DNA from 3 places in the Paenibacillus sp. FSL L8-0340 genome. Region 1 is predicted to be linked to each of the others. Evidence: riboswitches for the same ligand, from Rfam matches in the RefSeq annotation. Region 1 holds a riboswitch; each other region holds the start of a gene.
The links. Region 1 has a riboswitch for cyclic di-AMP ahead of NST07_RS00500 (C40 family peptidase). Riboswitches for the same ligand answer to the same signal wherever they lie in the genome.
Positions count from the first base shown of each region.

Region 1 (10,030 bases):
TTTCAGCAAATGGTACGGACCTTATCCTTACTCTACATTATCCATCGTCGTACCTCCCAAAGAGGGCAACGGCGCCGGCGGGATGGAATATCCCACACTGGTTACTGCTTTTGGCGCGGCCGAGGCTTCTCCAGGCACCTCTCTGGAGCGCACGGTCATTCATGAGATCGGCCATCAATATTTCTACGGGATGTTAGCCAGCAATGAATTCGAGGAGGCCTGGCTGGACGAAAGCTTCACTTCCTACGCTGAAGACAGGCTAATGGAGCAGGAGTATGGGGTATCATCCAATCATGTCCTGCAGGCCAGCCTGGTGACATCCTCCCAGCCGCTTAACCTGGAAACCTGGAAATACACTCCTGCCGATGCCTATGCCCGAAATGTGTACATCCGCGGCAAGCTGGTGCTGAAGGATATCGAACAGCAGGTCGGAACCAAGACGATGGATGCCATAATGGCGGCCTATACCCGTAAGTTCCGCTTCCGGCATCCTTCTACCGCCGACTTTCAGAAAATCGTGGAGAAGGTAACCAAAAAATCCTGGCAAGCCTACTTCGACCAATATGTATACAGCGGCGGTTCTCCGGATTTTTCAATTGATCACATTAAAATCTCTGACCCAAAAAAAGAGGGCGGCGATGATAATGCCCGTTACGAAAGCTCAGTAGCGGTCAGCAATAAAGGAAATCAGTATGGTGACGTCCCCATAAAGTTCACCTTCCTGGATGGCTATACTGTCCAGCAGTTTTGGAATGGGACAGAGAAGGAAACCACCTTTCAGCTAGCCTACAAAGCGCCTCTTTTGTCTGCAGAGATTGATCCGGAGCACTCCATTCTGCTGGAGAGTAAGCATCTCAACAATTTTAGACTGGCGGAGCTGGAGCGAAAGACGCTCTCCCGCTGGACGCTTAGCGCAACGAAGCTGCTTGAAACCCTGCTCGGAACTCTTGTCTGGTGAGGTGAAGGATTGTGAAAAGATCGATAGTTCGCGGCTGGTACAGCATGAAAGAGCAATTTTATATTCTGATTCTGCTTTTTATCTATCGGCTGCTTTGGGGCTATTTCCTGTACAGATTCGTCAGGTCAGCCCTCATCCCGGTGCTGCTCCGTTATCCCGATACACACGCCGGCGGCAGCGGAATAGGCAGATTGCTGTATTATATCGAAGGACAGACTGCACTTAGCACAGACCCCGGGGTGCTGCGCTGGCTCTGGCTGCTGCTGGCCCTCTCAGCGCTACGGCTGCTATGCTCCCCCTTTATCCGCGCAGGGCTGCTGCATGAGCTGCACCAGGAGCGCAAAGGGGAGCGGGGAATGTTCTTTTTTCCCGGAATGAAGCTTTACGGACTCCCCGTACTGCTGTTCAGTCTAGCGGAATGGCTTCTGGCCGCAACACCGCTGTATTGGCTTCTCCCCAAAATGTATGGGCTTCTCCTCAGCGGTATTCTCGATTATACTCTGCTGCTGAGACTGGTTCCTTATGTTCTGGCCTGGCTCCTGTACTTCTACCTGATCCGCATTCTGCTGCTGTACATGCAGTTTGGCTTCACCGGAGGAACAGGCATGTTTTCTTCCTTGCTGGTTGGCCTGAGGGTAATCCTCCCTTCCACCTGTATATCTGCACTGTTCGGCGCCGGCGGCCTGCTTCTGCTGCTGCTCTCTGGAGTGACCGCACTTTTCTGTCCAGGCCTGCCCGCACTGCTGTTCCGGCAATTTTCACCGCTTCCCTCAACGCTGTTCAAAATGTGGAGCCTAGCGGGGCAGTATCACCTTTGGTGCAGTAAAACATTTCCACAATAATTACGCCAGTCCCTTGGCATAATAGAAGAGTCACTGCCCCAGATAAAGGGCGGGACTCTTCTTTTGGTTACAACGTGATTTAGGGTATTTGCAAAACTGTAAATCCTCTGGTACAATGATGCCTGTACCAGTAGTAACAACTTTGTAATCTTTTGAAACTAATTTGAAGCAAATGAATGTACCTTTAAGCATTTAACCTTGTCGACACGTCACTGTTTCGGTGCATAAAACGCCAAATTCCCGGCACCGGGAAGTGGGGGAACCATATTTTGGGTGAATTGATCTCGCTTTAGAGGGGTCATAGGGGAACCTTCTACCGAATCCTTAAGCTAACCTCGCAGGCCTTGGAAGGAGTACATCTTTTGAAAAGTCATAATTTTAAGAAGAAATGCACCGCAGCAGCATTAGGGCTGGTGATGGTGTTCACGCTTGGAGCAGGGAGCGCTTTCGCCGACTCCAGAATGGATACGGTTATTACAAAAACACTCGGAACGACATATAAAACCGGGGGCACAAGCACTGCCGGCTTTGATTGTTCTGGATTCACCAAATATGTATTTAAGAACGTTGGCCTTACCTTGCCCCGCACTTCCAAAGCACAATTCAGCGTTGGAACCGCCGTATCACGGAGTAACCTCCGTTCAGGCGATCTGGTATTCTTCAATACCCTTGGCAATGGAGTCTCCCATGTCGGTATTTATGTCGGCAACGGAAAATTCGCCCAATCCTCTTCATCCCGTGGTGTAACTATCAGTTCAATGAGTCAATCCTATTGGGCCAACCGCTACGTTGGAGCCAAACGAGTAATGAGCACAACAGCTTACAAAGCTATCGCTTACGATTGACATCCCTCAGGAATTCCATCCTCCAATAAATAATTGTAACTTATAGAAATCCGGAAACTGATTATTGCCGTAATCATTTCCGGGTTTTTCCTTTTTGTCTTCCTTATTCTACCTTTTACACGTATTTGAGGCCTGTGAAACACCTTTTTACTAAAAATCCCAACAAATCTAAGTTAAAGCTTACTCAGCGTGTAAATATAAGACCTTTTTAGCAAAATCAACTCTTAAAAAGCGTAAATATTATGCATTAATATGTTTTAAGTGATTGCCAACTGGCGAAGTCTTTGTTACAATTATCGCAGTGAGTTTTTAGTAACATTTTTGTAATTATTCAATCGGGTTTTACAAAGGTTTTGTCATGTATTGGTTAACAAGCTAATCCTAATCAACAGTCATGCCGAGTTCCCTAACCATTAGGGAAACGGGGGAACCGATTTTGGGTGAATTGACCTCCTATTCACAGAGGGGTCATAGGGGACCTTCAACCGAACCCTTAAGCTAACCTCGTAGGCATTTGGAAGGGGTATTCACTTTTGAAGAAGAAGTTAGCAGCAGCAGTACTAAGCTTTTCCATTATGCTTACCATCGGAGCAGGAAGCGCTTTCGCGGATTCCAAAATGGATAAAGTCATCGACAAGACCATCGGAAGTAAATACGTATCCGGCGGTGTATCGACCAACGGCTTTGATTGCTCCGGATTTACAATGTACGTTTTTGATAAGATCGGTATCAATCTGCCACACCAATCCGGTTCCCAATACCAAATGGGTACCGCCATTTCCCGGGACGATCTGAGAGCGGGAGATCTTGTATTTTATAATACCAGCGGTAAAGGTGTATCCCATGTCGGCATTTATGTCGGTGAGGGCAAATTCGCACATGCTTCATCCTCCCGTGGTGTAACCATCAGCACGATGAGTGACAGCTACTACGTCAACCGTTACGTTGGCGCCAAACGGATCATGAGTACAGATGCTTACCAATCCGTTACTTCTGATTCCCAAGACAATGATGACGTGCAATAAGTTGTCGTAAAACGGGCACTCTTCCATGATTTTTGCCGAAATCTGGAGGGGGCCTGTTTTTTTTGTCTATAAAATTACTTACCCCTCTCAATATCCGCAAAACATAAATCTACCCAAATTTCCTCCATTTCATAAAATATTTTTTACCACTTTGTCAAGTTTCCGCCTTTCAGGAAATTTCTGAGTCGAATCAGGCCAGTTATGGATATAATTAGGTATAGCTAGTGCTGTTGCTCCCTATGAAAGGAGGCCGGTGGCCTTATGATTAGCTCCCCCGTTACATTCCATGTGGTTCCCATGGAGATCAGCCATGCTGAAGACATCGCCGCATGGAATTACAAAGCGCCTTATAATATTTACGAATGGATGCCTTGGTCCCAAATGGAGGCGCTTGGCATTGAATTTGGCGATCCAGAGCTCCGCAGGGACCAGTATGTTTCCGTGGTCAACGAGCAAGGCATCCTTTGCGGCTTTGCGCAGTTGTTTCCGATGGAGGGTGTCGTCAGGCTGGGTATTGGAATGCGCCCCGAGCTTTGCGGACACGGTCTTGGCCACATTTTCATGGAAGCCATCGTTCAGGCCGCGCTAAAGCGGTATCCCGGGCGGGAGATTGATTTGGAAGTATTGACCTGGAACCAGCGGGCGATCCGAACATACCAAAAATGCGGCTTCACGATCACGGATACTTATGAACGCCTTACTCCAACCGGAAATAAGCCATTTTATTGCATGGTCTATGATAAACAACATAACGTTCCATTAAATTGAAAATTTTAGTGTTGAAATCGTCCACTTTTTTGACACAAATGCTATGATAACGCTTCACCATCCTATATAATGTAGGAAGCAGCTTACATGGAGGGGACGGATGAAGATGCAGAAATGGATCATGGGCGGTTTGTTTTTCGCAGCCTGTGCCTTTGCGGTAGTGCTCTTGTTCACATTGCCCGGCAAAGCAGAGGTAGCCGAAGAAAATAACCCGACGATGCCGCAAGTCACACTGGATGCCACCAGCGCCGAAGCGATTGTACAGGCAAGCTGCATTACCTGCCACGGTGATCAGCTACAGGGCGGTCTAGGCCCTAGTCTGCAGCAGGAAGGCGGCCAGCATAACGCAGAAGAAATCTACACCATTGTTACGAAGGGACGCGGCCAAATGCCGTCTTTCAAGGATAAGCTTGCTCCCGAAGAGATTGCGAATGTTGCCATGTGGCTTGCAGAGAAGAAATAAACCTGACCTTAAAAATACAGAATGCCCGTACAAAGGATATTCAGACATCCTTGCACGGGCATTTTTATATCTATTCCTATGATAGGTCGGTTTCTCCTGCGCCTAACGCGTTTTGTCGAAAGCTTCGTTAAATTCATGCGCCTGGCGGAACTCTAGCGCGGCAAGCCCGCTCTCTTCTTTTGCGGACAAGCGCAGAATTACCGTTTTGTAATCAATTGTAATATGCGGATGATGATCGAAGGCTTCCGAGATCGCAGCCACCTCATCCACAAAGGCGATACCCTTCATATATTCATTAAACATATATTTACGCACCATCATATTCGGCTCCAGCTTCCAGCCCTCCAGCTTACTTACCTGCTCACGCAGCTCTTCCTCCGTAAAATGCAATTTGTTTCCTCCCTTACTAAGTTAGCCGTAAAGTCCGTACAGCCCAGCTCCCCATATCCCTTAAACAAAACATCCCTCAGCTTCGGTAAAGTCCAAGGGATGCGCCAGGATGAAGGCTTTTTTTCGGTTTAATGTATTCTAAGATCCCGGCAAATAGTACTCGGCATCTTCAATTTTACCACGGGCCGCAGACAGGGGGCAAACCGTCCTCCTGTTACTCTGCTGTTCTGCTGCTCTAAATGAGTACAACCGAAGCCAAATCCTCTTCACCCAGCAAAATATTGATACGGTGCGTCTCCTTGTCATAGATAACCACACCACTGCCTACCTGAATAACAGGCTCGTTGCCCAGCGCGTAGAATAGATCCTCTGCGAGCGCTTCCCATACCTCCAGCTTGGATTCCTGCGGCAGTTCCTGCCACTCATCCGGCTCCATCTCAAAAAACACATACCCGTCAGAAATACGTCCGACTGCTTCCGTCAAATCACTAAGAATCTCGCTGTAATCTCTGCCATGTTTCACACCCACGTGTATCACTCCGTTTTCTTCACAGATGAATAATAACTTACCTTATCATTATAGCCGAAAAAATGACTTCACAAAAAACGGAATACTGACGATAAATAAGAATATACGTGATTTGGTTACGTGCAGGGTGTCCCGCCGCTGTTCAAGGATGAAATATGCGGTCTGAACGGATCACTTCTTAATTCTCATGGACGAGGTGCATAATGGAAATTTCAACATTACTAGGCTTAGTATTTGGTCTCATCGCAGTTGTCTGGGGAATGATGCTCAAACATGCCCCGCTTACCAGCTTGGAAAATCCGGCAGCTTATGTCATTATCTTTCTTGGTACGACTGCCTCAATCTTTGTGGCCTTTCCCATGTCGGAGGTCAAGAATGTACCCAAGCTGTTCAAGATCCTCTTTATTAAGAAAAAGATGGTCAGCAAAGCTGAACTGATTACAATGTTCATGGAATGGGCTTCCATTACACGGCGCGAAGGTCTGTTGGCGCTGGAGTCCAAGGTCGATGAGATCGAAGATAACTTCCTCCGTAACGGTATGCGGATGATTATCGACGGCAACGACCAGGAATTTGTCCGCGATGTGTTAATGGAAGATATTCATGCTACAGAAGACCGGCATAAAGCGGGAGCCCTGATCTTCTCACAAGCGGGGATGTACGCTCCTACCCTAGGGGTATTGGGTGCCGTTATCGGGCTGATTGCCGCTCTGGCGGATATGAGTGATATGGACGTTCTGGCGCACGCAATTGCCGGAGCCTTTATTGCTACATTGCTCGGTATTTTCACCGGTTATGTAATGTGGCATCCGATGTCCAACAAGCTCAAAAGAATTTCCAAGCGTGAAATTGAAATCCGGCTGATGATGGTAGAGGGTCTGCTGTCTATTCAATCCGGAGTATCCACAATCGCTATCAATCAGAAGCTTTCCGTCTTCCTAACACCTTCTGAACGTGTCAAGCTAATCGAAAAGGGAGGCGGCTCAAGTGAGCAAAAAGACTAGGCATGAAGAACACGAAGAGCATGCCGATGAATCCTGGCTATTACCCTATTCCGACCTGATGACGCTCCTAGTGGCGCTGTTCCTCGTTATGTATGCCATGAGTGCTACAGACGCCAAGAAATTTGAAGACATGGCTGATGCCTTTAGCTCTGCGCTCAGTGGTGGTGGCGGTGTTCTGGAGTATCGTTCCGATGCCCCGACAAATACCCAGCTTGATCAGGGTAAGCAAGATAAAATGAACAGTGTTATTGATAAGAATACCGGCGAATCCGACATGGCCAAGCTGCGGGCGAAAGAGCAAGAGGATCTGGAGAAACTAAAAAAGCAGTTTGATCAGTATATTGAAAAGAACGGGCTGACCGATTTGCTCAGCACCAAGTTGAATCAATCGCAATTGATGATTACCATCAGCGACAACGCCCTCTTTGCTTCAGGACAGGCAGACGTAAAGGATGATTCCCGCCAGCTTGCCAAATCAATCTCGAACATGCTGCAGCAATTCCCTGATTATGACGTCCTTGTACAAGGGCATACGGATAATATTCCGATTTCCAATACCAGCTATTCATCTAACTGGGACCTCAGCGTAGACCGTGCACTGCATTTCATGAAAATCCTGCTGCTGAATCCGAATCTGAATCCCGTTAAATTCAGTCCTATCGGATATGGGGAATACCATCCAATCGCACCCAATGACACTACTGCCGGACGGGCCAAGAACCGCCGCGTAGAAGTTTCTATTCTGCGCAAATATCAAGAAGTCACTGAACCAAAGGGCATTACCCTCCCTAACCAATAATAGGCACTCAGATAAAAGAGCTGTTCCAACGATCCCGCGAGAGATCTTCTGGAACAGCTCTTTGCTTTCTTCGGCAGCACTTTCTAATGGCTACTGCAGCTCATAGTTTAGCATTTCCCCAAGTTCTTGCTTCTCCTGAGGGGACAGCTCACGCCACTCTCCGGTTTGCAGCGTCCCAAGGCGGATATTCATAACCCGGATGCGCTGCAGCTTTCTGACCTCATAACCAAAGGCGCTACACATGCGGCGTATTTGCCGGTTCTTGCCTTCAGTCAGGATGATGCGGAATACCCGCTCTGTCATTCTTGTCACTTCACAGGGCAGCGTTCTGCCGCCCAGGATCTTCACTCCACTCGACATCCCGGAAATGAAGGAAGGCGTGACAGGCCGGTCTACAGTGACTACGTATTCCTTCTCATGCTTGCCTTCGGCCCGCAATATCTTGTTAACAATGTCTCCATCATTGGTAAGTAAAATTAACCCCTCTGAGTCCTTGTCCAGCCGGCCGATCGGAAAGATGCGCTCCTGATGTCCGACAAAGTCAACAATATTCCCCTGAATGTGGCTTTCCGTGGTCGATGTGATGCCCACCGGCTTATTAAGCGCAATGTAGACGATCTGGCTTCCCGTTTCCAGCGGCTTGCCATCAATCCGTACTTCATCGCCAGGAACGGCCTGACTGCCGAGTACGGCCGGCTCACCGTTAATGGTAACCCTGCCGCCTTCCACCAGCTTGTCTGCTTCACGGCGTGAACAATAGCCTGTCTCACTGATGAATTTATTAATTCTCATGATTGTCTTCACTCCGTTCTTTATTCATGCCCTGCTCTGCAGCAGGCTCAACTGGTGCGGGCAGTTTAATAATAACCTCCGTCCCGCAACCGTATTCACTGCGAATCTCCAGACTGCCTTTGTGAGCCTGGATAATCCGCTGGCTGACCATCAGCCCAAGTCCCGTCCCTGACTCTTTATTGGTATAGAACGGCTCGCCCAGCTTGGGCAGCATATAATCGGGAATGCCGCCTCCCTCGTCAGAGATCACAATAACAACAGAGTCTTCATCCATATACTGCTCCAGTGTGATGGTTCCGCCGTCCGGCATGGCTTCAATGGCATTCTTGACGATATTAATAAACACCTGCTTGAGCTGGTTCTCCTCGCAATGCACCGTTGCCGGCAGCTCTGCGAACCGTGACTCAAACTCTATGCCAAAGAGATGGGCCTGGCTGCTCAGAAGGGAAATTACATCATTTAGAATGTGCCGGACATCCTTTTGCTGAAAGTGAACTGCCTGCGGCTTGGCCAATATCAGAAATTCACTCACAATGAGATTAATTCGTTCCAGTTCGGAGAGCATTAAGTCAATATGCAGCGGGACCAGCACCTGCTTTTCTTGTTGAAGCTGCAGGAATCCCCGTAGCGTTGTCAGCGGATTACGGATTTCATGGGCAACCCCGGCGGCAAGCTGTCCTACCGTCGTCAGCTTCTCAGAGCGTCTCAGCAGCTCTTCGATCCGGTTGCGCTCTGTCATGTCACGGGATACGTGGACAAAGGCCTGTGGCCGTCCCTCTTCGTCGCGAATGATCGAGGTGCTGACACTGACTTCGACCATCGAACCGTCTCGCTTCAGCCTTACAGTCTCTACCGGAGGCAGAACAGCGCCATTCTTCAGCTCCCTAAGCCTTTCTTCTTCCTGTTTCTGCACCGTAGCCGGTACCAGATAAGGCGGCTTAACCAGGGCATCTGCGGCACTCCAGCCGTACAGATCCTCAAATGCTCTGTTCGTACTGGTGATCCGTCCATCCATATCTACAGTATGAATCGCATCGGAGGTGCCGTTGATCACCGATTCCAAATGTTCCTTAACCGCCCGGTTCTCTTCCAGCGTCTGCCCTAACCGGTTCGTATGCTGGGAAAGATGGGAGGTCATCGCATTAATCCTGTGGGCCAGCTGTCCCAGCTCATCCCGGCTGTCCACCTTTAACGGCGGCTCAAATTTGCCTTTTGCCACATCATTGACCTTGGCCAGAATATCCTGAATCGGACGCGTTACCACACCGGCAAGCACATAGCTGCACACGAAAAAAATGATAAGCAGCAACAATGAAGTAGTGATATTATTGAACAATTGGTCTTTGATGACCGAAGAAATGACCGAATAGTCCATGACTACAGAGACGACATAATCATCAGCACCCGGCTGGTTGATCGGGATGAAGCTTTTGAGCACTCTTTTGCCAAGAGCCTCCGTATCCAGCGTGACCGGCTGCCCTTTGCCGAGGGCTGCCATCATCGCCGACTTATCCTCTTCCACATTGCCAAAGATATAGGTGCCGAATTTAATGGGACGGCTGCGCAGCTTCTCATTCACGCGGTCTTCACCATTAGGCATCATGCTTGCAGAGGC
Region 1 covers NZ_CP151967.1:95,992-106,021, reverse strand. The annotation lists gene NST07_RS00515 (M1 family metallopeptidase) at 1-958, shown strand, start outside; gene NST07_RS00510 (hypothetical protein) at 970-1,800, shown strand; cyclic di-AMP (ydaO/yuaA leader) riboswitch at 2,021-2,159, shown strand; gene NST07_RS00505 (C40 family peptidase) at 2,217-2,645, shown strand; cyclic di-AMP (ydaO/yuaA leader) riboswitch at 3,031-3,173, shown strand; gene NST07_RS00500 (C40 family peptidase) at 3,221-3,670, shown strand; gene NST07_RS00495 (GNAT family N-acetyltransferase) at 3,932-4,438, shown strand; gene NST07_RS00490 (cytochrome c) at 4,545-4,901, shown strand; gene NST07_RS00485 (4a-hydroxytetrahydrobiopterin dehydratase) at 5,004-5,291, opposite strand; gene NST07_RS00480 (hypothetical protein) at 5,527-5,820, opposite strand; gene motA (flagellar motor stator protein MotA) at 6,024-6,824, shown strand; gene motB (flagellar motor protein MotB) at 6,808-7,623, shown strand; gene rluF (23S rRNA pseudouridine(2604) synthase RluF) at 7,714-8,415, opposite strand; gene NST07_RS00460 (ATP-binding protein) at 8,405-10,030, opposite strand, start outside.

Region 2 (10,030 bases), 480 kb from region 1:
ATAAGCCTGTGCATCTGCAACCTTTCTGTGGGGAGCGGACAGCACAGGCTTTTTCTAAATATTAGAGTTTATATGCTTCACGCTTGATTATTGCAATCTCCAGGGCATCCCGGCCATGGCTGTGTTCTCATTAAGGTCAGAATTGCACGCTGAAGCGGCCAAACCGGTGAATCCCCGTCCCGAAATGATCCAGTTCATGTTCCCGCAGAAACTTAACCGCCAGCTTCACTTCCTCCAGAATCTCCGCTTCTAGACCCAGTGTATTATGTGAACCGTAAACTTTGTTGATTCCTTCTAATGCAGCCATTCTCTCCAGGGAATTGACCAAATCGGCAGGACTTGTTGAAGGATAAAAAGCATACACAGGCGTCTCATCATACAGCAGATCACCCGAAAACAAATAACCGCGGTCTTTATCGACAAAGCATACATGACCCGGAGAATGCCCGGGAGTGTGGTACACCTTAAGTGTTCTGCCGCCCAAAGAGATGAGGTCCCCGTCGTTTAATAAGCCGGCGGGCTCGCCCTGAAAAGGCTTGTAAGCGTCGGGGTCAAAGCCCTCCGGCACAGGCCGGGTCAGATCTCTGCCGATGTCCCTGCGGATTTGCTCGATAGACAAACCCTGAATGCCATGGACCAGCCAGTCCTTATCCGCTTCATGGACATAAATACTGCTGAATAGTCCATGGCCGCCGATATGATCCGTATGTACATGAGTGGTGAGCACTTCAATCGGCAAGCGGGTCAGCTGATCCGTTATTTCTTTGATATTGCCGATGCCAAGACCGGTATCAATCAGTGCAGCTTTTTCCTCCCCCAGCAGCAGAAAGGAATGCACCTTCTCCCAATGCCCGTATTCGCTGATTGCGAATGTGGCTTCATCCATTTGCTGAACAGTAAACCATGGGTCACTAATCATATGAACCTCCCGATCCTGAGTGTTTTCTCTCGGTAGCCTACAAATCTCCGCTGATTCCTACTTTATAGCCGATTGAATTTTATTACAAATGATTCTTGACAATGGAAAATACAGGTCATATACTGTGTATATAGATATATACAGTAAGCACAGAGAGATACACACTGAACCGTGTCTATCCGCTGCAGCCTACCGCAGGAGAAACAACAAAGCGAGGTTAAAGGTAATGACAATATTTAGAGACGCCTGGGTGCTGGTCCGTGCAGATTTCCGCGGTGACAAGCTGAACATAGTGAGGGCCCTGCTGTTTTCCATTATCTTTATGGGTTATATGGCCGCTATGACTGGAATGGTCACGGAAGACGCGCTGAGCGGAAGTGACGGAAGGCTGATGTCCGACTTCCTGCTGATTTCTATGATTCCCATGCTGGGCTTCACGCTCTCGCGGCGTACCATGAAATATTTAAGTGAAGACTCCTATACCCGGATGTTGGCCTATATGCGGAGTTTGCCTGTTCCGGCTGCGGTGATCCTGTGCAAAAGAAAGCTGGATGCAATGTTCTCATTTTGTCTGAATGGCGTATTGTTCTTCGGTTTAATGTACGCGATTAGTGACGATATACGCAGCCAGCTGCCAGGGACTTCATACGTTGCGTTTGCATTTACCTGGATCGGTTATGGCCTGATAATGACTGGCATCTATATTGTTGTGGAGTTTCTGGTTAGCGGCAAAGTGTACTTTTGGATCACCCTGGCCCTGATGACGCTGTCCTTCGGGGTTGCACTGCTGATTCAATGGGCGGATGGAAATTTGTTTCTGTACAGCGTCTCCTGCTCGAAGGAATGGGGGCTGTTATCTCCGCTGATGTGGGGAACGCTGCTGCTGGGCACGGTATCCGTGCAATTATTTTCCAAATTGACGATACACCGGCTTAAAAGCCGCGATCTCGTATGAGAGGGCGGAGGTAACTTATGTGGATACCGATACAGATTAACGAGAACAGTGCCGAGCCGCTGTACCATCAGATCGAAACCCAGCTCCGGTCGCTGATCATCAGCGGAGGCATCACCGAAGGGACACTGCTTCCCTCCATACGTGAATTTGCCGGAGATCTGAAATGCAGCGTAATCACCGTCCGCCGGGTCTATCAGGATCTGGAGAATGAGGGGCTGCTGCGGACAAGACAGGGAACCGGAACCTTTGTCTCCCATGTGGGTGACGGGGCGATGGAAGAATACAAACGGGATGCCGTCCGTAAAGCTCTGGAAAGTGCGGTGGATGTTGGCCTGTCGGTCCAATGCAGTGAAGAGGAACTGACGGGAATATTTGTGGAGATTGTAAAAGACAAATACAACAAACAGGAATGAAGGGTGGGTTCATCTCATGGTACAGCAGGCTATAGAGCTGCGGAATGTAAGCAAGAAGCGGCGCAGCAGGACGATAGGGCCACTTAATCTGAATCTCCCGCAAGGCTATATTACCGCACTGGTGGGCCAGAACGGCTCCGGCAAAAGCACGTTACTTCATATGCTGCTGCAGCTGACCTTTCCGGAGGAAGGCGAGATCCTCTGGTTTGAACAGCAGCACAAGGCAGGTCTGCCGCTTGAACTGCGCCAGAGCATTGCTTATGTGCCGGAAACCTCGCTAACGGAGGAGAATTACTGGACCTCAGATGAGGCTGCCGAATTCCGCCGGCATTGGTACCCTTCCTGGGATCATGACTATTTTCAGGAGCTGCAGGATAAATTTGAAGTGCCGAGGGGAGCCAAGCTGGGCAAGATGTCCAAGGGTGAACGCCGTAAATTCGAGATTGCCGCTGCGCTGGCTTCCCGGCCCCGGCTGCTGCTGCTGGATGAGCCCTCCTCGGGTCTCGACCCCTTCGCCTGGAAGAGTATGATTGAGTCGATCCGCAAGTATATGGATGAGAGCGATGCGACCGTTGTTATCTCCACCCATATCGTCGAGGAGGTTCGGCGGCTGGCTGATTTTATTGTGCTGATGCATCGGGGACAGCTGCTTGGAATGGCGGAGAAGGACAGCCTGTTTGGTTCATGGAGCGAGGTGTGGGTGGGCGTGCAGGATGAGGAAGAGCTTAGGGAGCTGGCGGCTGAATTGCCGGGGGCTCAGCAGTTAGCACTGGAGACACCGGGAGTCGCTTCATTTATAACCCAGCAATTTAATCAGAATGAGAAACGCATTCAGGACTTGGGCGTAAAGGTTATCAAGAGCCGCAGTCTGGAGCTGGATGAGATTTTAAGCTTATGGACACAAGGACATCGTCCGATCCTGATCGACCAGAAGAGAGGGGACTAACGAATGGAAGCTTTGAAGCTTGAACAGGTAGTAAAGCAGTACGGAGACAAAACCGCAGTAAACAAAATCAGTCTAAAAGTAGAGCAAGGTGAGATTTACGGTCTGCTCGGAGCCAATGGCGCCGGCAAAACAACAACAATGCGCATGGTGCTTGGCCTGATCTATCCCGACGAGGGCAAGATTCTTTACAACGGCAAGTCCTATAGCAATGAACTGCAGCATCTGATGGGCTATCTGCCGGAAGAACGCGGACTGTACCCGAAGGTGAAGGTGAGCGACCAGATTATTTATCTGGGCCGCCTGCGCGGCATGGCAGCAGCCGATGCGGACAAGAGCCTGCGTTATTGGCTGGACCGCTTTGAAGTCCCGGAGTATTACAATAAGAAGATTGAAGAGCTCTCCAAGGGAAATCAGCAGAAAATGGGCTTTATCGCCGCGGTTGTTCATAAACCGCAAATTCTGATTCTCGATGAAGCCTTCAGCGGGCTTGATCCCGTCAATGTGGAACTGCTGAAGGATACCGTCCGCGAAATGCGGGATCAGGGCACCAGTATCCTGTTCTCTACACACCGGATGGAGCATGTTGAGGAATTATGCCGTAACATTACTATTCTTGACCGTTCCAATACAGTGGTCCAGGGAGATATCCGCGAGATTAAGAAAGGCTACCCGCGCGAGGAGGTTATACTCCGCACAACGGGCGAAGTGGCTGGCCTGGAAAGTATCGCCGGTGTAACTGCCGTCCAGCGGCAGGAACGGGGATATGTTCTTTCGATCCGCGAGATCGGTGCGGCCCAGCGCATTTTACAGCATGCTGTTGCACAGGGTGAGGTAGAGCATTTTGAGATCAAGGAACCGACGCTAAACCAAATCTTTATTAGAGCGGTAGGTGAATCCAATGAATAAGATGGGGACGATTATCGGTTTTACATTCAAGAATAAAGTAAGAACCAAGGCATTTCTGATTACTACGCTGATTCTGGTGGTTCTGCTGAGCATCGGGATGAATATTCCGTATATGGTGAAGCTGTTCCAGGGAGACGACGGGTCCGCAAAGAACCAAGTGCAGATCGGAGTCGTGGCAGAGGATGGCAACCGAGTAGCTGAGCTCCTCCAGGCTTATAGTCCGCCAGAGGGCGTGGCACCGGTAACGATCAGTCCATATGCTACTGCTGACGATGCAGCGCTCAAGAAAGGTCTGGATGAGGAAAACATTGAGGGCTATATCACATTGGGTGCACAGAGCGGTGAAGGCATTCCCGCGGTTACCTACTATAGCAAGAACGGTGAGATTGATTCGGATGTGCAGAGCTATCTGCAGAATGCACTGCAGCAAGCCAATACTCAGCTGATCGTAGGTGATAAGCTGACTGCGGAACAGGTAGCTGCGATGTACACCCCGGTATCCATCGGTACCCAGCAGATCAGCTCAGAAGGTGCCGGAAATGAAGGTGCGGCAAAGGAATCACCGCCAATTATCAACTACGTGATTGTATATGCCCTGCTTATGCTGTTCTTTATGTCGATTATGATGACAGGCAATATGATCTCCGCCGAAATCACTTCGGAGAAAAGCTCACGTATCATGGAGATCCTGATTACGAGCGCTGCACCGCTGACGCAAATGTTCGGCAAGGTAATCGGCATCTTCCTGGTCGGCATCCTGCAAATTGCGGTTATCTCCGCAAGCGTAGCTGCGAACCTTATGCTTCCGCATAATGCCAGTATCCTGACCGATTTTGATCTTGACCTGGGGCAGCTGGATATCAGCATTCTTTTATACGGACTGATATTCTATATTCTGGGATACTTCCTGTACGCCATGATGTACGCAGCTGTAGGTTCCATTGTCAGCCGTACCGAGGACCTGGGTCAGGCGATCATGCCGATTCTTATGCTGGGCTTCGTCAATTTATATCTTCCAATGTTCAGCATCTCTGTCCCGGATACCCTGCTGGTTAAAGTAGCAAGCTTTGTTCCGTTCACTTCTCCGCTCAGCATGCTGCTGCGCATTGGTGTTGGCGAGGTAGCGACCTGGGAGATTCTGGTCTCGCTTCTCATCTTACTGGCAACCACCTTACTGTTCGGCTGGCTTGCCGCCAAGATCTACCGCACGGGAGTGCTGATGTACGGCAAACGCCCAAGCATCAAGGAGATCAGAAAAGCAATGAAGGCCTACAAAATTTAATTGGAATCATCAATATATACCTTTTGAGGAGTGGCAAGGATGAATAAAAAGCATGAACAAACATTCGGGTTGCTGTTTGCAGTTTCTTCGTTAATCGTACTGGTCGCCAGGTTAATGCCGTCCAATGGATCGAATCTGCTTGATTTCATTCAAGGGCTTTTGACAGGAATGGGCATTGCCGGTATGATTGCGTCATTAATCATTTTTGGCAGACATTCTAAACGCGCACACTAAGAAGTGATCATAGGTTTTACTGAGGAAGCCGCGGTTCGGAAACCGCGGCTTTTTTGCGGCTCCCGGGGGAGTTCAGAGCCAAACTGGATCAGTGAAGGCTTATGGTGTATGTTATTGAATAAGGAGTGGTAATCTTGAAAAAAAACAATCAAATCCCCGCGATACTCGCAGCTTCAATTCTGCTGATTCTGCTCAGCAGCATGCTTAAGCCGGAGGGCTCTACCCTGCTGGGTGTGCTGCAGACGTTAATGCTCGGAGTGGGCTTGCTGGGCTGCTGTACAGCGGCCTGGAGATTCGCCAAAGGCGGCAAGGGCAAGAGCTGAGTATAAATAGAAAAGGCCGCGGCATTATGCTGCGGCTTTTTCATGCGCTTCGACAAGTTGCCCATTACATCAGCGGAGATAAGAGAGGGGCCCACAGTGCTTCTTTAATCTATGTGAGCAGCTATACAACAAATAAATTTGCTTCAGGCCGCAATGTTTCTAACCGGCACATTTGCTCGCGCACATGTCTCAGCCGGGTTTTCAGCACCGGCACGCTTTGCTCAAGAATGGTGCTGATTGCAGGCAGGGGCAGCAGCATGCCGTACCATAACACCTGGACAATCTGATCCTCCCAGGCTAATCCATTGGAAACAAAGAGGCTGCACTCCTCCGCAGCCCGGGAGCACTGCTGAATGCACTCCCGGTAGGCAACCAGCGAGAAAGGCTGCGGTATGAAATCATCATGAAGGTACCGGGTGTAAAGCTCAGTGAAGGTCTTCATCGCAGTCTTTTCCGCAACGGCACCCTCTCCCAGCAGCAGACTGGTGAGTGCATAAATATTTCCGGTGTTCTTTTGGACATATTCGGCAAACTCGCTGGCAGCTGTCCATTCCGGGGATAATGGGTCTGGCATGTCTTCACGTTCCTTTCTGAATAAGAAATTATAAGATGGAGAAATAAGCGATGGATCTGTCCATTAGCTCGGCTATGTCCGGTTCCTGCCAGCTGCCTTTATGCAGCAGGGAACTTGAAGGTTTATAGTACATCCGTCTGAAGGGGGGCGTACCGCCGGCCCCGGCTGTACGGGAATAGGGGACCATTTGCAGATGTGACGTGACGACCTTGCCTTGCAGCTTGGCTTTTAAATCCAGCAGGGCCGTTTGCACGATTTCTTGCTGATCTGGCTCCCACTGCGCACCTAGCTGCTGTACAATTTCTATGGCTTCTTCCAGCCTGTGATTGCGTATACTTCTCAGGAAGCTGCTCCATTTAATGACGTCAAAATGATCGCCTTCCGCAGACAGTATCCCCGCTCCCCAGCTGCACCCAGCCTTGCACGTAAGCTTCAGCACACCATACCGGCATTTGCCGGACGACTCCGTGGCCTGATGGAATGGCCAGGGGGCATCGAATACAAACACTTCTATACGTAACAGCCTGCGCTGGTTCATTTCGTTTTCCCTCCTACCCATTTATAAGCTGCAGCCTCAGCACAAAAAACCGCAGCAGAGGAGGACCTCTGCTGCGGTTTTGGTACAGGCTTAAATACACCTGGCGCAAAAACGTGGCGGATCAAGGTTCTCTCTAGTCGCTTACGGGGTTAGCTGTCGGATTCGGACGGTGAGAGTCGCCCTACCTAATGAGACCACAGTCTCCTTCGGATTCACCCCAAGAAAGATTCTTATCTTCCAGGTAAGGCCCCTGCGGGCCTGATGGTTCCCCCGTTTCCCGCATTGCGGGAATTCAGCGTTTATATCGCATTTCGTGCATTGGATTCAAACCGAATCATACTCTTTTCGCATGAGCTTTGTAAAAAGGAAAAAACATTCTTCTGAGCCGAATTTCAGGGAATTCTGGCAAAGGAAACGGTAGGATGTGCTAAAAGGGTGTTTATCAACGGTTTTCGGCTTTTTATCTCGTTCATACGACTGCTTTTGATTTAGGGTGATCAGAGCATAAAAGGCAATTTGCTCAACATCGGGTGAATATAATCACAATGCTGAATGCTTTTTCGCAAATCGCTGATAAGCCGAGTAAATAAGAGGAATGATGAGATTGAGGCTTAAGTAAGCGCTACCTGATCTGGTTTGGGTTTACTAAATACATTATTTTGGCAGGTTTGGCGGTTTACAAGGTCGTGATCGCCAGAGTATGATTACTTCTGTTTACTACACAATCGAATACGCAGTCCGCTTAATTTCCGTTATGGAAAGCGGGGGAACCAACAATCGGCAGCCGATGTGAGAGTCGGAGCCGGTTATGGGGTGAATCCTGTGAAAGTGCGAGAGAATGCTCGCATGGATACAGGTAGGGCGACTCTCACTGCCCGAATCCGACAGCTAACCTCGTAAGCGTATTAGAGAGGATGAGCACAATGTGACCGTTAATTGGACCACAGAGGGAATTCCTTTGTGGTTTTTTGCTGTGTTCGTATGGCAAATGAATGGAAGTCCTAAGCCGGAGGAGAGGAAGATATGGCGAATTCGGAAGAATATGTACTCATTAACGCTCCGACTAAAGCGGGGGAGCATTTTATCAAAATCTTAAAGTTTAGAGGCTATAAGATCGCAGGAATCGCCAACAATGCGGCGGAGAAGCGGCGTCTGGAGGAGCTGGGAATCGAGGTCAATCTCGTGGTGGATACACATCATCAGAATACATGGTTCCGCCCCTCTTTTCCGGTAGGCAGAGTATTTCTGTTCGAGAGCAGTGTGACCTTATGCTGCCGGTATATCCAGATGTGCCGGACCTGGACGACAAAGCCAATATACGTAATTACGACTTCGATGAATCCCAGACTGGTCTATAAAGGGCTTGGAGCGGATTCCGTCATCTATTCCCACAGCGGAAATGTCTCTTTTCTGGCGGATGTCTCAACGAATCCAGGATAAGGCCAAATAAAAGGGCAAATAAAAGGCATCCCCTGGACAGAGGTCCAAGGGGATGCCTTTTTCAAAATATAAGTATTCATATGCTTCATGCTATAAATTATTCAGCGGTTGCTCCAATAAGCTCCTTAAGCTCGGAAACATTGAAGCCCTTGACTGCGCGGCCTTCGTACACGGTAACAGGCACACCCATGAAGCCCAGCTTCTCGACTTCTTCCTGATACACTGTACTTGTCATAACATCACGCACCTCGAAGCTAACGTCTTGCTCGGTCAGCCACTGCTTCACTTGATTGCAGTCGCTGCACCCTGTGGTGGAATAGACAATTACCGGCTGGCTCATTGGCTCACAGCTGCCTTGATGGCGTCCCGGGTGATTTTCCAATGGGAGGTGTTCCAGCGGACTTCGCCGTCTTCCAGGAGGAAGATCTGCGGAGATTCATGTTTGATCCCGAAATCTTCGGCAATCTGATTGGACAACGGACGGTCTTCAATCACATGGACAATGGCAGCTGGAGTCTCGGAGCCTTGCGCATAGGCTGTGAATTCCTCGTTGGCCTTGGCGCTGATCGGGCAGGTAGTGCTATGCTTGAAAAGCAGTTTTTTACCTGGTTGCGCAACATATTGCTGCAGTTCTTCCAGAGTATGAAGTTGTTGGATAGACATCGGTATCTCACCTTCCTATAAGTACTTGTAACTACGATTGTAACATAGTTCAAAATTAAATCAAAAAGGAAGTTAGAGCACCCCTTTCAGCGGAATTACAGTCCCATGAAGGACGTTGAAAAAACGTGACTGCCATGCTAATGTGAGAGAGATGCCGCGTGTATCCTGAAGAATCGTAAAGGGTGTGTCCATAATCATGAAAAGGGTTGCTTTTGTTACCGGTGCTGACCGTGGTTTAGGTTTTTTTCTGGCAAGCTGGCTTCTAGAGAACAAATATTCCGTATTTGCCGGTCAGTATATGAAGGAGTCGGAATCGCTGGACGCACTGAAAAAGCAGTACCCGGACCGATTAACTCTGATCCCGCTGGATATCGGCGACCGTGAGAGTGTCAAGCAAGCGGCACGTAGTATTTCGGGCAGTACCGCTCATGTTGATATGATTATCAATAATGCCGGTATTATTCATAGAGCCGATGATGCCACGATGCTTGTTGATATGGACGATGAAGCCATGGCTCACATTTATAATGTAAACACGCTTGGTTCTTTGAGGGTCAGTAATGAACTGATGGGCCTGTTGATGCAGAGTAAGCAGAAATTGATTGTTAATATCTCCTCAGAAGCCGGAAGCATTGGCCGGAACAAACGGATTAATATGTACGGATACTGTATGTCCAAAGCAGCGCTTAATATGCAGTCCTCCCTGCTGCACAACCATTTGAAGGTGATGGGCGGGCAGGTTATGGTCTTTCACCCCGGCTGGCTGCAATCCTATATGAATGGTGAGAAGGCTCTGGAGGCACCTATTCCTCCTGAAGAGTCGGCGCGTAAGATTAT
Region 2 covers NZ_CP151967.1:574,419-584,448, forward strand. The annotation lists gene NST07_RS02630 (MBL fold metallo-hydrolase) at 137-919, opposite strand; gene NST07_RS02635 (hypothetical protein) at 1,146-1,874, shown strand; gene NST07_RS02640 (GntR family transcriptional regulator) at 1,892-2,287, shown strand; gene NST07_RS02645 (ABC transporter ATP-binding protein) at 2,304-3,233, shown strand; gene NST07_RS02650 (ATP-binding cassette domain-containing protein) at 3,237-4,139, shown strand; gene NST07_RS02655 (ABC transporter permease) at 4,132-5,421, shown strand; gene NST07_RS02660 (hypothetical protein) at 5,461-5,655, shown strand; gene NST07_RS02665 (hypothetical protein) at 5,790-5,978, shown strand; gene NST07_RS02670 (hypothetical protein) at 6,100-6,552, opposite strand; gene NST07_RS02675 (hypothetical protein) at 6,581-7,090, opposite strand; cyclic di-AMP (ydaO/yuaA leader) riboswitch at 7,215-7,398, opposite strand; cyclic di-AMP (ydaO/yuaA leader) riboswitch at 7,820-8,008, shown strand; gene NST07_RS02680 (hypothetical protein) at 8,114-8,530, shown strand; gene NST07_RS02685 (glutaredoxin family protein) at 8,628-8,870, opposite strand; gene ytxJ (bacillithiol system redox-active protein YtxJ) at 8,867-9,193, opposite strand; gene NST07_RS02695 (SDR family NAD(P)-dependent oxidoreductase) at 9,378-10,030, shown strand, end outside.
Region 2: another riboswitch for cyclic di-AMP. It lies ahead of NST07_RS02675 (hypothetical protein); the one in region 1 lies ahead of NST07_RS00500 (C40 family peptidase).

Region 3 (10,030 bases), 3.4 Mb from region 1:
ATAAGTCCGATATAATCGCTCGCAGTGGCATTATCTGCGTTGACAATAAATCCGGCATGTTTACGCGATACTTCAGCACCGCCAATCCGGGTCCCTTGAAGCCCGCTTTCCTGGATCAGCTGTCCGGCATAACGGCCCGGCGGCCGCTTAAAGACACTTCCGCATGACGGATATTCCAATGGCTGCTTGGATTCACGCAAATAGGTCAGTTCATCCATGGAAGCTTTAATTAAAGCAGAATCCCCCGGAATCAGCGCGAATCTGGCTTCCAGCACGATATATTCACCGCTCGCAAAGACACTTTGTCTGTATCCCCACTGAAACTCATCCCCTTGCAGGGTGACCAGCTGCCCTGCCTTATTGATGGCAAGCGCACTTTGCAGCACATCCTTAACTTCGCCTCCATACGCGCCAGCATTCATATAGAGAGCACCGCCAACTGTTCCGGGGATGCCGCAGGCAAACTCAAGACCTGCCAGTTCCTGCTCCAGGGCATACCTGGATACATCAATGATCTTGGCACCGCACTGGGCGTACAGAAGATCTCCATGAATTCCCATACCGCTTAAGCCTGAGGTCTGCAGGACGATCCCGCGGATTCCACCGTCACGGATAATTACATTTGAACCATTTCCCAGTACTGTAAGAGGAATATCATTCTTCCGGGCATATGTAACAATATTTTGAATTTCCTCATAAGTGGCAGGTTCAGCCAGTATATCTGCACAGCCGCCCATTTGGGTGAATACATAATCCTTAAGCACTTCATGGCTTTTTACCGTACCGGCTGGAGCCAGTTGCTGCAGATCCTCTTGAATTTTGCTGATATTCATCCTTCATGCTCCTTTTACGCTATGAAAATAATAAATCTTACCTTCTATAATGTTTATGTTGATTCAGCTTTACTTTGAACTATGGCAACCACAACTTTAACAACGAACAGGCTCCCTTGTCAATGACGGGAGCCTGCTGTGGTATGCCTGCTATTTTAAGTATGAAACAATTCTTACAGTTATATCCTAAACCTGTGACGACGCAGCTTGAATACGGTATTCGGCTCTACGTGCGGCTCGTTCCTCTTCTTTAAGACGGGGGCAGGTATAGCAGACACTTCCACCTTCGGTTCGATAATACAGACAGCAGCGGTTACGCATGTGTACCCTCTGCTCTGGATCGGCAAGGGATTCAATCTTACGTACCTCTACATCAAATGGATTTCTGGGAAGCTGGAACACATCCGCAGCCAGGCCTTTCCTCAGATAACTGTAGTCGTCCTTCACGTGAATCAGAAATTCCTTATTGCTGTTGCCTGCTGCAAGCATTTCAATGTAGTAGTTGAACTTAGACGGGAGCTGACCCCAGATCTCCCCCAGTCTCAAACCGCTGGCGGCAGACATTGTACGCAGCAGCGGGCTTGCTGTGTTCCTGTAGAACTCTGTAAACACTTTATTACGCCAAGTAACCCGACCCTGTTCGTCAGCAGGCGCTGGCTCTATCACCCAGGAATTCAAAGAGAAGGCAATACGGCAATACCCGCTCGCCGGAATGAGATGAATGCGCAAATTAGATAAGTTGATCGCCGGCACATTGGAATATAACGAGACCGAATATTGTACTGCCAGCGCCACGCTAGAGAACCAGCCGCCGAAGTATGCAGCCACAGCCTTATCGTCCAGTGCCTTCATCAGCGGTCTGTAGCAGTCCATAAATGCTCTCATACCCTCTACATTGATCAAATCCTGCGCTGTAAATGAATATCTCGCCTCCTCTGGGGGAGATGGATAAAGATCAAATTTGCTGCCTATGTCCTTTATCTGTGCCTCATTCATTCGGTTTCCTCCTTAATTCCCCTAGCTAATCCTTCAATTGTCAATTACATGCCGACAGCTTTATAAGCAGCAAGCTCGTAAGGAAGGCATAAAGGTACACCTGTACGCGGATCGGGAACGATATCACATTCGATTCCGAATACTTTGCGAAGCACATCTGGTGTCATAACCTCCATCGGGTTCCCTTCGCTGATTACGGTGCCCGACTTGATCGCTACCATATGCTGCGCGTAACGGGAGGCATGGTTCAAATCATGCACCACCATAATGATTGTGCGGCCCTCTTCCTGGTTCAGCTTCTGCAGCAGCTGTAGTACTTCCAGCTGGTGAGCCATGTCAAGGAACGTCGTCGGCTCGTCAAGGAACAGGATATCTGTCTGTTGCGCCAAGGCCATGGCAATCCAGGCACGCTGGCGCTGTCCGCCGGAGAGGCGGTCGATTGGACGATCATGGAACTCTTCCATCCCGGTAACGGAAATCGCATTGGCGATAATCGCACGGTCTTCAGGGGTCATAGTGCCGAAGCCTTTCTGATGCGGGTAACGCCCGTATCCAACCAGTTCGGATACAGTCAGTCCGTCCGGAGCCGTCGGGTTTTGCGGCAGAATGGCCAGTTGACGAGCCACTTCTTTAGTAGATAGGGTATGAATCGATTTACCGTCGAGCATAACATTGCCGCTCTTAGGCTTCATAATCCGTGCCATCGTCTTAAGAATCGTGGATTTCCCGGAGCCGTTCGCTCCTACCAGCGCTGTGATCTTTCCTGTTGGGAGAGACAGGTTCAAACCTTTAACAATCGTAGCCTCCGCATAACCAATACTCAGCTGTTCTGTATTCAAACGTTCCGACATGATCTTCACTCCTTGAAAGTTTTATGGAGCATGAGCTCCTTTTGGATTAGCAATGTAATAAAACTGACTTCGTAAGCATCCGCTTAGTTTTATGGAGCATTTTGCTCCTTTAGATAATCAGGCCTTTGATTTGGCCAGTAAATATAGGAAGTAGGGAGCGCCGATCAGCGCAACTACAATACCTGTCGGTATTTCAGCCGGCTGCAGAATCCAGCGGCCGATAGTATCCGCGGTAAGCAGCAACAACGCGCCGATTAAGGCACAGGCAGGCAGCAGCACCTGATGCTTCGGTCCAACGAGCCTGCGGGCGAGATGGGGCGCAATCAGCCCCACAAAGCCTATGCCGCCGCTTACGGCGACACAGGAGCCAGACAGCGCAACTGCGGCGGCCAGCAGCAGAATGCGTTCCTTCTCCACCGGCATGCCCAGCCCGGCCGAGGTTTGGTCCCCGAGGTTAAGTACATTCAGCACCCGGGCTTTGTAGAACGCAAATGGCAGCAAAATGGCTATCCATGGTGTCAGCGCAAGCACAAATCTCCAGTCGCCGCCCCAGATTTTACCGGCCATCCAGATCGCCACAAACTGATAATTCTGCGGATCCAGCCTTAACGACAGGATCAATTGGAAAGCATAGATGCCCGCACCTACAGCGATCCCGATAAGTATCATTCTTGTCGGCGAGAGGCCATCCTCGCGCCGGAAAGACAGGAGATAAATAAGTGCAGCCGTAAGACTTGCTCCGGCCAGCGCCAGCAGCGGAAGAACAAAGATTGGAGCTGCCGAGGTTGCCGGAACAAATGAGATAAAGATAATCACCGCAAACCCGGCACCGGCATTAATCCCCAGTGTGGAAGGCTCTGCCAGCGCATTGCGCGACAAGCTTTGCAGAATGCAGCCGGAAACCGCAAACCCTGTGCCGACAAGCAGCGAGATCACTATGCGCGGCAGCCGGAAATCAAAGAGAATCAGCTTTTGCTGCTGCGATCCCTCTCCAAGGACTGTGTGTAAGACATCCAGCGGTGATAATCGCATCAACCCGGTGTTCATACTGACAACAAAGATGACCACGATAAGAACCGCAAGTGAGGTTAATATGGCTGCTTCCCGGATACGGCGTTGTTTCCCGGTGGGTGAGTGCAGAGCTCTGCTCATGACAGCTCCCCCTTCCGTCTACTAGCCAAGTAAATAAAGAACGGCACGCCGATCACTGCGATTAAAGCACCTAGCGGTGTTTCATAAGGCGCGTTAATCATTCTGGCTGCAATATCAGCAAATACAATCAGTAGACTGCCGAGTACTGCAGAGCAGGGAATAATCCAGCGGTAATCGACACCAACCAGATAACGTGTAATATGGGGGATGATCAGCCCCACAAAAGCAATCGGTCCAACCGTCGAAACCGCGGAACCGGCGAGAATCACTACAATAATAATCCCGGCTGTTTGCACTAGCCCGGTCCGCTGTCCAAGTCCCGCCGCTACATCGCGTCCGAGACTAAGGAGAGTAATGGATCGGGAGATCAGCAGAGATCCTATCAGAGCTGCCGCAATCCAGGGAAACAAAATACGAAGCTGTGTCCAATTCGTCCCGCCGATCCCGCCTGCCATCCAGAAGGCAATATCCTGGGACAAATGAAACAGAATCGCGATTCCCTGGCTTACCGCCAGCAGCATAGCACTTACGGCGGCTCCGGCAAGAGTCAGACGCAGCGGGGTTAAACCGCTATGGGAGAGTGAGCCAATCCCGAACACAAGAATGGCTGCCGCTGCAGCGCCGATGAAGCAGTACAGCATAATGTAGAGAAAGGAAGCAGATGGCGCAAAAGCAAAAGCTAACGCCAATCCTGCACTAGCACCGGCATTCAGACCCAGTAAGCCGGAATCTGCCAGCGGATTGCGGGTCATGCCCTGCATGATTGCTCCTGCGACGGCGAAACAAGCACCAACCAGCGCTCCCGCCAAAGCACGGGGAATCCGCAGTTCCCGAATAATCTGATGCTGCTGCAGCTCCGGATTAAACCGGAAGACTGCCTCCCATACCGTCGCCAGTCTAATATCCGCGGCACCTACAGAAACGGAAAGTGCCAGACCAAAGACGACAGCGGCAAGGCCCAAAATCAAAATAACTACCGCAGCAACCGGCCTTGTCTTCAGCGGTTGATCTCTTGACGAATTTGTATTGTCAGCTATAGAACGTGTGGATGACACCATAAGTTTTCCCCTTAATAGGATGAGTTCAATGTTTTAATGAGAACAAATATCATTCTCATTATCGCAAATATCTGAATTATGTACAAGCTTTCACAGCTCGCACTTTCACTGTGAACGATTAAGTCAATGTCCTAAAAAAAGGTGCAGGCCATTGTATCTCAAGATACAAGAACCTGCACATCCCTCCACCGCTGAAGAGTTCTCTCTACACACAGTTAAGGCTGATTATTTCACGAGAAAACTCAAGACATCATCAATGGTTTTGGAGTTGGCAATGGCTCCGCTGTACAACCAGCTGCTGTCCGCGCTAAGTTCATGAACTTTTCCAGCCTTAACCGCAGGGATACCCTTCCAGATTGCACCGTTAAGAATGTCAGAGGCTTCGGTCTTGTCACTGTTCACCAGGAAGATATGATCTGCGGTCAGTTCAGCCAATTTCTCCAGCGTGATCGGATTCCAGGTCGCTCTGGATGCCGCAGGGATATCAGTAACCAGGTTGGGTTGCTTCAAACCCAGATCCCCGTACAATACAGCACCACTGCTGCGTGTTTCATCTACTATAAAGAAGTTCTTCGACACCAGCCACAGAATGGCGACCGAATCATCACCAATGGAGCTGCTGATTTTGGCTTTTGCATCTGCTGCTTTTAGATCGTAGTCTGCAATGGCTTGTTCAGCCTCAGTGCTCTTGTTCAGGAGCTCACCGATTTTGAGCAGCGATTTGCGCCAGTCTTTGCTAATCTTGTCACCAAGGACATAAGTAGGTGCGATTTTGTTCAACTGGTCATACAGACCGTTCTGCACACTCGACTCAGACTGCACAATGTGGAAATCCGGTGCAAAGCTGGTCACAGCCTCCAGCGGAAGATCATAGCTGATGGTTGGCACATCTTTAAGCTCAGCAATCAGATATTCCTGGGTTCCGTTTGTCACGGACCACTGCGCTACCGGGGTAACGCCCAGTGTTACCAGGTAGTCTTCCATGTAAGAAGCAAGGACGCGCTGCGGATTCGCTGGTACTGTGACTTTATGTCCCATGGCGTCTGTCACCGTTTTCTCTGTGGCCGGTGCCGTTGTTTCCGTTGGCGCTGCCGTTGATTCAGCCGTAGCCGTAGGTGCGGCGGTAGCTTCCGTTCCGGAATTTGCAGCTTTCTCATTATTGCCATTGCCGCAAGCGGACAAGAACAAAGTCATAGCCATACATCCGATCAATGCGAGCTTCATGCTGCCTGATCTCTTATTGTTCATCGAAAACATTAAATACCCCTCCTGTATGCACATGCATTAATGGTCAAAGGTGTCCGAGACCTTCGCCTTACTTTTTAAATGATATTGATTCTCATTATCCCTGTCAACAAAATTATTCGTTCTATAAAAAAAGGTTGCCTCCGCAAGCTACGGAAACAACCTCTGCTAACCATATTTAACTGCCTATTTGTGCAAATGATAGGGTACTGTTGATACAACTATATCTTTTTGATTCATTAGATAAGAGCGAATGAACAAGCTGGTCTGATTATGCAGGATCGCCTGCCACCAATGTTTGGTAATGAACTGTGGAATCAATACGGTAATATGATCTGTAGAAGCGGTCTTCCACTCTACGGTATCGATAAATTTCACCAGTGGGCGGATAATGCTGCGGTAACGGGAACGAAGTACAATCAGGCGTACACCCGGGTTCCATTCCTCCCATTTTTGCTCCATCTTGTGAATTTCCTCTTCATCAAAACCAACGTAGACTGCCACCACATTATCTGTTAATGACTTCGCATAACTGATCGAATGCAGCACAGCGCGTGTCACACCCGCAACCGGAACAACAACGGTACTTCCTTTAATCAGCGGTTTATCCGTAGCAGGACAAATGCGAAGCTGATCGGCTATATTCATATAATGACTATGAATGCGGTGGAATACGAACATGACAACCGGCAGGAAGATGAAGGCCATCCACACGCTGGAAAACTTAGTGATGATAAAGATAAGCGTAATCGTCAGGGTGGTCAGCATACCGATTGTATTGACTACAAATTTATTCTGCCAGCCTTTCGGCTTCGTTTTGAACCAGTGCACCATCATGCCAAGCTGCGACAGCGTAAAAGGGATAAATACGCCGACTGCATACAGCGGAATCAGCCCTTCTGTATTTCCGTGGAAAGCAGCTACAAGCACAGCCGACAATACTCCGAGAAAGATAATACCATTAGAGAAGCCCAGGCGGTCTCCCCGGACCATGAAGGCATGAGGCAAATATTTATCTTTGGCAAACATGAACGCGAGCAGCGGAAACGCCGAGTAAGCTGTATTCGCCGCCAGGAACAAGATGACGGCCGTTATCCCTTGGATGAAAAAGTACAAACCGCCCCGGCCAAACGTAGATTCGGCAATTTGCGACACGACGGTGGATTTCTCATTAGGAGTAATCCCATACCAGTATGCCAGCAGCGTAATGCCGGTGAACATCAAACCGAGGATGCCTCCCATCAGCATCAAGGTTTTGGCGGCGTTTTTTTCCGCTGGAGCTTTGAAGTTCGGAATGGCATTCGATACCGCCTCTACCCCGGTGAGTGCCGAACAACCGGAACTGAAGGCTTTGAGCAATAGGAACAGACTGACGTTGGAAACGGCGGAACCGATCTCCGGGATTTCGGCATGAGCCCCGCCTGTAATATATTTGTACACCCCGGCAATGATGAGTACAAAGATAGAGACCACGAACAGATACACCGGAATGGCAATAAATGAAGCGGACTCCGTCACCCCGCGGAGATTGATAATCGTCAAGATCAGAATGACGGAGACTGCAATAAGGACAGTATGATTATGAAGACTCGGAAAGGCCGATGTGATCGCATCCGTTCCCGCCGAAGCACTAACTGCAACTGTAAGAATGTAATCTACTAATAAAGAGCCGCCAGCCAATAGGCCGGTAGGAACGCCGAGATTGCTTTTTGCCACGATATACGCTCCGCCGCCTTGCGGATAGGCAAAGATAGTCTGGCGATAGGAAAAAATAAGGATGGCCAGCAGGCCCAATACGGCTAATGCAATCGGCAATGAATACCAGATGGCGGTGAAGCCCGCGGCCACCAGTACAATGAGAATTTGCTCCGTTCCGTAGGCCACAGACGAGAGTGCATCGGAAGACAGAACAGCCAGTGCTTTCACCTTGGATAACTTTTCATGATCGAGTTCGTTCGACTTCATCGGACGCCCGATCAATAGTCGTTTTACCTTGCTTACCATTGTAGTAACAGTTCCTCTCTTTGTTGAGTTGAAACGGTAATACCGCGCGCCGTTTTCATTGGCAGGTTTCATAAATGCAGGCACAAAAATAAGCATACGGAAATGATCCGCATGCTTACGCATGCTCATTATCCCACCCTTGCTTACGAGGTTAGCTGGCGGATTCGGGCTGTGGTAGCCCTACGGTTCCGGTCAAATTGACCTGCCTCCGATTCACCCCATTGACGTTGCCGCCAAATTTGGTTCCCCCGTTTTTCCTTGCGGAAAATTCAGCGCATATTCAACTTCTCACAAGGACTAATGATAGTCTACAATAGCTTTTCAGTAAAGCGGTGAAAAAAATGAAAAAAGAATGAAAAAACATCCAAAAAGCTCAAATCCAAGACCCGGGATAAGTGGATCTTTCATTCTCTTTCATTATCCCAGCGTTCCGTGATTTTTGAGTGTTTTGGATGTTAATTGTGACAAAAATTTAGGGAATATTTATGCTCTAAATTCTGCTTAGCCTTTTCTTATTCAGCTGGCTCTTCTTGGCGCCCGGTCCAGAGCAAAATTGCGATTAGAGCAAAAGCAATCAACGCAAGCAGAGGTACTGTAATGAACCCTAAAAAGTTCAAATAATCCTCATTGCAGGGTACACCAATTGTGCATGGCAAGATTTTACTGAGTGCAGGAATTTTCTGCTCTGCGTAATGGTACAGGGAGATACTCCCGCCTATCAGACATAAAGGCAGCACATAAGGAATGATGCGTTTATCTCCCCGGTATGTGGCAATTCCGAGCAGAATCAGCTGAGGATACATAAAGATACGCTGGAACCAGCACAGCCTGCAGGGTTCATAATGCAGCACTTCACTAAGATACAAGCTTCCTGCTACAGCAATTACCGAAACAAACCAGGCCAGATATAGGCAGTGGCGTCTGCAGAAGGTAGAGAATTTCATCATTTGGCATCCGCCGAATCAAGGGCGATTTGCACCTGTGAGTCGATAGCTTCGATATCAAAGGCCTTGTCTACTTTCACTCCATTAACAAATACAGTAGGAGTAGAGGTCACTTTGCTGTCATCGGCTAACTTCATATCTCTCTGTAGTTCACTTTCATAGGTGCGTTCCTCAATGTCTTTACGCAAGAGGTCAAAATCTATCGGCAGGTTCTCCTTCTGCGCCAGGCTTACCAGGAAATCAGCGGTCGCCCACTCTTCGCTCTCCTCGCCCTGATTAGCATAGATTGCGTCAGAATAGGTCCAGAAAGCTTCACTGTTCTGATGATAGACAGACAAAGCTGCTAATGAAGCTGTTTCGGAATCCGGTCCGATAAAGGCCATATTTACGAAGTAAAAGGCCGCTTTGCCCGGAGTTACGTATTTTTCAACAAGCTGAGGTTTGATGGTACCGGTAAAGTCTGAACACGCCGGACATTTATAATCCCCGAATTCAACAATTTTGACTGGAGCATCCTCTTTTCCAAGTCTGTGCATCTCGCTGTAATTAAAGTCAGAGTTCGCTTTTGGAATCAGCATGATAAGAGCGACAAAGATAATGATAACTGCTGCTACAGTGCTGAAGATCAGTATTTTGGTTTTTTGCTTCTGCTTTTCCTGTTCTGCCCTGCGTTTCTCCTGCTTGCTCTGTTGGGGAGCCGCGGCACTGTTTCGTTTGTTTTTGCTCAAAGAGAGTTCCTTTCCGTCCACTCAGGACCCGGGTAATGAAAGTCATATAATTTAAAATTATATAATTAAAGTTCTCTCTTTGGCAAACTTCCATAGCAAACTTCAGCTCACACCATCAATATTATAAAAGGTAAACTTCCTCACAGGATAGAAATGCTATCGCAATGGAAAAGAGGACCAGCAGATCATTATAATTATTCTGATGATTTAGCATTTGGA
Region 3 covers NZ_CP151967.1:4,112,754-4,122,783, forward strand. The annotation lists gene murB (UDP-N-acetylmuramate dehydrogenase) at 1-833, opposite strand, end outside; gene NST07_RS18380 ((2Fe-2S)-binding protein) at 1,020-1,829, opposite strand; gene NST07_RS18385 (ABC transporter ATP-binding protein) at 1,874-2,680, opposite strand; gene NST07_RS18390 (iron ABC transporter permease) at 2,798-3,832, opposite strand; gene NST07_RS18395 (iron ABC transporter permease) at 3,829-4,890, opposite strand; gene NST07_RS18400 (iron-hydroxamate ABC transporter substrate-binding protein) at 5,116-6,147, opposite strand; gene NST07_RS18405 (APC family permease) at 6,322-8,139, opposite strand; cyclic di-AMP (ydaO/yuaA leader) riboswitch at 8,265-8,424, opposite strand; gene NST07_RS18410 (disulfide oxidoreductase) at 8,652-9,083, opposite strand; gene NST07_RS18415 (thioredoxin domain-containing protein) at 9,083-9,811, opposite strand.
Region 3: another riboswitch for cyclic di-AMP. It lies ahead of NST07_RS18405 (APC family permease); the one in region 1 lies ahead of NST07_RS00500 (C40 family peptidase).